2 regions of the Sporosarcina sp. FSL K6-2383 genome follow, and region 1 is predicted to be linked to the other one. Evidence: riboswitches for the same ligand, from Rfam matches in the RefSeq annotation. Region 1 holds a riboswitch; the other holds the start of a gene.

Region 1 (3,427 bases):
CTAACCAATGGATGATCATCAACAATAACAACTTTCATTATCCAGCCACCTCTTGTTTCTTCATTATTTTTGTACTTGGGATTTCAATGATTATTGTTGTACCTGAACCAAGCATCCCTTCTATTGAAAATGTCCCGTTAAAAGAACTGACGCTATTTTGCATATTGATGAGCCCAATTCCTTGTTCTTTCTTATCAACGTATGAACTTATCCCTATGCCGTCATCTTGAATAAAGACTACTGTTTTCTCATCTAGCAAGGATAATTTCAGGTCAACAATTGTGCACTTTCCATGTCGAACCGCATTGCCACACGCTTCACATATAATTCGATAAAGCGCTTCCTTTTGTTCGTTTGAAATGAAAAATTCATCGCCCGTAATTCGGTAATCAATTCTAATGTCATTTAATCGTGCATATTCATCTAAATATTTTTTCAAACGCAAGAGAAATGGTTGTTCACCTTTCTTCACCGAGCTTAACCGGTAAATAGCCCCCCGCAGCTCTTTAATTGTCGTATTAGCAGACTGTGATAAGAACTGGTACTCCTTGTTCAATTCTTCCCTCGTCATGCTGTTACTTTTAGCTTGTAAACTGTGCAATGAATAGACGATTCCAAACAATCTCTGTGAAACACTATCATGGATTTCATTGGCGATACGATTCTGTTCTTCACTGATGATCATCTGATCCATATAGATTCTCTCTAGCATGATTTGCTCTAAGGTTTCCTGATACTTTTGATTTGTTTCAGTCAGTTTTTCATTGGCCTGTATGAGTTCGTCTTGTTGCCTATTTAGTAAGGCTGCTTTTGAATTTAACTCCGTCGTTAGCCGTGAGAATAATCTCGCAAGCAATGTTGTTAATAAACATACAAGATAAAAATAGGATTTCCCTTCAAAAATCATTACGATATTGTTTATGTCTATAAGACGGTAAGCGATGAATGTGGCACTTCCAAGGTAAAATATGAGTGCTCCCCAGCAAAATAATGGCGTCAGAAAACAGGCTGCTACGAGTACAGGATTGAGTGCGTACCAGATGAACGGACTTGAAATACCACCTGTCGGAATAAGTAACAATGTCAATCCAATTGTTTCCGTTAAGACAATTGCTTGTAAAATTTTAGTGTTTTTTATATATCTTTTTTGTAAATCAATGATGATCCAGGCCGCAATCCCCAGAGTCACAACTAACCCTAGTTTAAATACAAATGACGATGCAGACCCTAGGAAAAAAAAGAGCGATGTTAATAGAAGAGAAGTGACCCGATACAAAATTCCCAAATCCATGATACTGGAAGGATTCTTTCTTATTAAGCTAGCTTGCCGCATATACTTCATCACTCGTTAACTGGTGATTTTCTAACTTAGATGCTTGTCCAGTATTATTTTTGACAGCAAACATACTTTCTCCCCCATAATCTATCGCAATGAGAGCACTTTTTTCTGGAACAATAGATAAAGCCATCCCATTCCTTATTTCAGTAGTTGCGAGACTATTAATACGAAATATTAAAGCTTCCATTGCCATCAAAAGCACTGTTAACAGAAAAAAACTTTTCAATACGTCCCCCCATTTCATAATAAAAACCCAACTAAATTAGACAAGTTGTCCAAATTTAATCAGGTCGGTTGCACCAACAACTCCATACGCCCCAGGTGCCCATTTACGGTACGTACTTCACAGTTCCCTATATTGTAGTCCAGTATAACCAAATCTCTGTAAATATTACGTTACTTCATGCGGTTATCTGGATTCTATTTTTGTAGTATACATGTGTTTTTTGTCGATATAGGTCAACTTGTTTAGTAAATCTCCATTTAGCGCTTCCTTTTCAACAATAATAACCCGCAAGATTACTTCCTATTGCGAAGGTAAGGCTTATTTTAATGGGACGGTTGTATCCTAGTCCCTAGTCACTCACCCAAGGGGTCAATCAAATATTGCTGAACTTAATATAAATCCCACTGATCATATGATTCTGGATTATCTTATTTTGAATCTAACAATCCCATATATTTAGACGATATATGGGGTAGATAGTGTATACTTAGGCAAATAGGGTTTCTGTGGAAATTTAACTTGATTCAAGTTAAGCCTCTGGCGGATGTTAGGGATTACGCCGAGGCGCAATTGATTAATGGAGGTGTCACATTTGGTTAGAAACTGCTGCCGTCTTATTACATTTGCGGTTTTACTTTTTGTTGGATTATTTGTAGCGAATCCTGCCGAAGCTAGTTCCCCTATCACGGGAAAGTTTGTAAAAGTAACGTATGAAGATGTGTACATAGACGAGGACAATACGGAGAAAAGGTTGACGAGCATTACGATTGAGAACAATCAAGGACAAACAACAACACTCAATATCGACAAGTTCGCAAATTTATCGGTCGATACGATTACGACAACAATCGATGCATTTAAACTTGGCATGGAAGTTGAAGCGGATGTTAATTTACGTCGAGTAAAGGCGTTACGTGGTAAAACTGGGGCACTCCCAGGGAAAATTGAAAATCGTGATAAGGTTCTAATGGGAACAGTTCTTTTTATTAATAATCGGAATACTACTATTTCCTTTCAGCTCGACAATGGAGAAGTTAATTCGTATATAGCAAACCACAAAACGAGTTTCTTCAATGGAAAAACAATGGTTGATTCAAGCACTCTTTATGAAGGAGATCGTGTCAAGCTGACTTTTGCTGAATATAATACGAAGTTTATTGATTCCATCGAAATTATTACTGAGGGAGTCAAAGTTGAAAATATTTACAGAGGGTCACTTCAACAAATCGATTCGTCCCGCAATCAGTTGTTGCTAAATAATGAAGAGATACTCCTAAATGGGCGTTGGCGACTGACGGGCAATGGTCGAAATACAGCTTATGCATATTCATCAGACACTTCCATTTACGTTGGAAACCAAGCCATCAAACGTGATGAGCTTCGTTATTACCGGAATCACGTTGTTTATTTTGTAACAGTGAGTCAATTCGGACAAGAAGTCATCAAAAAAATCATCATTAAAAAGGGAACTGAATCCTCATATACAGAGCCTATTCAAAGATTGAATAACAATCTAAGTCAACTGACGCTCAAAACAGCAGGATCACTTTCCTATCATTCAGGCACCATTTTCATTCGCAATGGAAGATTGGTTGATTCGAAGAGCTTGCGTCTAGGTGATACCGCATTCGTGGTAGCTGAAACTAATAATGTGAATCGTTCGGCAAATATTGTTAACTTATCCAATGATGGTTTCATGAATTCCAGTTTAACTGGCCATTCCGTTTACTTTGGACAAATTGATACTACAAATGGATATCAGCTGAAACTTAAAAACACGAAATCACTAACTCAGCATACGTGGAAAAATACTACCGCTCCTACTCTTTCTTTTGCCAACGATACTGTTGTGACAGAGGATT
Region 2 (3,427 bases), 1.6 Mb from region 1:
ATTAAAAACAAAAAAACCCGCCCCTATAAAAGGGACGAGGACGATTTCGCGGTACCACCCTGATTATCACACCCGAAGATATGATCACTCAAATCGGAATAACGGTCCGGCACCGGCACATCTTTACAGCTCACACTGGTCCTGATGGCAGCTCATGGGGTGAACTTCAACAAATACTCGCCTACCTACGCTTTCAGTCAAGGCGTAGATTCCCTTTTGGTTCGTGTGATGCTTACTTTTCCCAGTCATTGCTTTTTATTTTAATTCATAACTAATAGTATACCCGAAATCATTTTGTTCATCAACAGCGGAATGCTTTAGTTTTTTGAATACGAGTACAGCAAAATCCCCGTCGCTACTGCAACATTCAGCGACTCAGCTTTGCCGTACATTGGAATCTTTACTGTGGTCTCAGCCAACGCCAATAATTCAGGTGTAACACCACTACCTTCGTTCCCCATAATTAAAGCAAATTCAGTTTGTGGTTCAATTTCAGAATGATTGACTGCATTTTGCAATCCTGTACCGATCACCTTAATACCTATTTGTTTTGATTTCGTCACCCACTCCATCAAATCGCCTCTGACGACAGGGATATTGAAGTGAGAACCTTGTGCAGAACGGACGGTTTTTGGGTTATATGGATCTGCTGACCCCTTACCGAGTATAACTGCATCCATGCCAGCTGCGTCTGCAGTACGGATCATCGTACCGACATTGCCCGGATCTTGAACCGCATCAACAAGTAAAAGTTTTTTCCATGTTGCGAAGTCTTCTTCAGCATGATGGGGTTGACGACAATGTGCGTAAACTCCCTGTGAGTGTTCCGTTTCTGAGATTTCTTTCGCAACTGCACTGTTTACTTCAACAATATGTACACTTTCCGTTGACCAGCCAGCGGGAAATTCAACTCCGTCTCGAATGATCAATGCAATGATGGCTCCGTCTTTTTTAAGTGCTTCTTCAACCAAATGGAAGCCTTCTACAAGAAATTCTTCCGTATTGTCACGTTCTTTTCGCGTTGTCACGAGTTTTTTCCAATGTTTCACTAGTGAATTTTGTGGGGATTCGATGCGTTTCATAATCGTTGTTACCGCCTTTTTCTTTTTAGTGTAACAAATGCCCGTATAGTTAGCGATATTTGTGTCCAAAATGAGCATAGGAGGTTGATAAAATGGATTTTCAAATACGAGATGCGATTACGGCAAATATGGAAAATAATTCAGCGGAGGATGTCCGTAATGTCGTCGAAGATGCCATTAAGCGAGGGGAAGAACATCTATTACCAGGACTCGGCGTGTTCTTTGAAAAGCTATGGAATAATTCAGGTGAGCAAGAAAAATCGAAAATGGCTGGAGAGTTAGCACAAGTATTTGCAGCAAGTTGAATTATGAGTGAATTGCGCGGGACCATTGGTAGCCCGCGCAATTTTACGGGTTTTATAGTATTAAAAAGTTTACTTGTCTTTTCCGTAGAACACTACATTTTTCAATTGATTTTATTTAATTTAATAATAAGGTCATCGAAAAAGGGTTTTACAATAAAATCATCGGCACCATTTTCTAAAGCTTCAATTACAAAATCTTGCGTCCCCATTGCTGAACACATTATAACATGTGTATCAGGATTTATTTTTTTAATTTTTTTAAGTACAGCGATTCCATTCATATTCGGTAAAGTGATATCCAGTAAAACGATATGCGGTGAATGTTTTTCATAAAGCTTCACAGCATCTTCTCCATTACCAGCCTCAGCTACTACGATATACCCACTACTCTCAATTTTACTTTTTAATAAATTTCTCATAAACCTTGAATCATCCACAAGCATTACTGTTTTACTCAAAATAATCACCTCTCATTTAACGAGTAATCTCATCTAGCTATTTATAGAAGTAGATGGCTTCTAAAGTGATACACTCGGTAACCGGCTACCATTACAAATAGTTGTATTAGGCCCTTGGCTTTGCGTCCTTAGCTTTCGATAAGTTTGCCTATATATAGGCTATCATATTCTAATCAAACAATCTCCAAAAAGGTTTAAGACGAGAGTGCAGCAAATTTGGTGATGAATAACATGCACGGTTTGACCATAATAAATTGTAAGAATAAAGGCAATGCAGCTAGATGCGGACTCAAACACAAAAAAGCCCAGGCAACATACCCGGACCCGTTAATCCATTTACTTACAACACGTTAGCCAAAACAGCTTTCTGTGCATGTAGACGATTGCCTGCTTGCTGGAAGACGAATGAGTTTGGTCCGTCAATGACAGATGTTGCGACTTCTTCCTCACGGTGTGCGGGCAGACAATGCAAGAACATATAATCTGCTTTCGCATGCGCAACCAAAGCATCATTAATTTGGAATTCCTTAAATGCTTCTAGACGCGCCGCAGTCTCTTCTTCTTGACCCATACTCGTCCAGACATCTGTATAGACGACATCTGCATCTTGTACCGCTTCAACCGGGTTCGTAGTTGTCACAACACTGCCGCCATTCTTAGCAGCAAGCTCTTGTGCCTTGACGAGAAGAGTTGCATTATATTCAAAGCCCACTGGCGTTGCAACCGCTGCATGCATCCCCATATGCGCCGCTGCGATGATAAGCGAGTGCGCTACATTATTTCCATCTCCAACATAAGCGATTTTCTTGCCTGCTAGCGAGCCTTTCACTTCCAAAATCGTCAATAAATCTGCTAACGCCTGACATGGATGAAAAATATCCGTTAAGCCATTAATGACCGGAACCGACGTATGCTCTGCCAATTCCTTCACCATTTCATGTGAGTTTGCACGAATCATAACGCCGTCCAAATACTCCGACAGCACATGCCCTGTATCATACACCGACTCCCCACGTCCGATTTGTAGGTCACGTGCGTTCATGAACATCGCATGCCCCCCCAGTTGGATCATACCCACTTCAAATGATATGCGCGTACGCGTTGAATGCTTTTCAAAAATCATCCCGAGCGTCTTGCCAGCTAAAATAGGTGGCATATTGCCCGCAAGCATTTCCTTTTTCATGTTATTTGCATAATCTAATAAATAGGAAATTTCTTCACTCGTATACTCAAGAAGAGATAATAAATCCTTCCCCTTCAAACCATTTGCAATAGCACTATTTTCCTCTTCAATCTTCACCATATCGTCATCCCCTATCACTGTTTTCACTTTGTATATCACAGTATATATATGCATAATTATAAAGTCAAGCGCATTTTTATAGATTTATAAAAATAAAAAATACCCTAGCTACTTTTAGGTAGCCAAGGCAGTTCAAACTTTTAATCAATCAAATGTAATGGTATTTACCGCGTCACGGTCTAATTTCTTAATGACTTCAACAATCAACTTCACCGTATTTTCAAAATCATCACGGTGTAAAATTCCTGCATGGGAGTGAATATATCGAGTCGGAATACA

The links. Region 1 has a riboswitch for cyclic di-GMP ahead of MKZ10_RS05420 (hypothetical protein). Riboswitches for the same ligand answer to the same signal wherever they lie in the genome.
Region 2: another riboswitch for cyclic di-GMP. It lies ahead of MKZ10_RS12995 (response regulator); the one in region 1 lies ahead of MKZ10_RS05420 (hypothetical protein).

Annotation. Positions count from the first base shown of each region.
Region 1 is NZ_CP152017.1:1,054,159-1,057,585, reverse strand. Features, by position in the region: gene MKZ10_RS05430 (response regulator transcription factor) at 1-38, opposite strand, end outside; gene MKZ10_RS05425 (sensor histidine kinase) at 38-1,291, opposite strand; gene MKZ10_RS05420 (hypothetical protein) at 1,320-1,565, opposite strand; cyclic di-GMP riboswitch class II at 1,620-1,702, opposite strand; gene MKZ10_RS05415 (hypothetical protein) at 2,158-3,427, shown strand, end outside.
Region 2 is NZ_CP152017.1:2,626,446-2,629,872, forward strand. Features, by position in the region: gene MKZ10_RS12985 (RNA methyltransferase) at 318-1,082, opposite strand; gene sspI (small acid-soluble spore protein SspI) at 1,175-1,387, shown strand; gene MKZ10_RS12995 (response regulator) at 1,489-1,854, opposite strand; cyclic di-GMP riboswitch class I at 1,919-2,004, opposite strand; gene argF (ornithine carbamoyltransferase) at 2,186-3,148, opposite strand; gene MKZ10_RS13005 (M42 family metallopeptidase) at 3,293-3,427, opposite strand, start outside.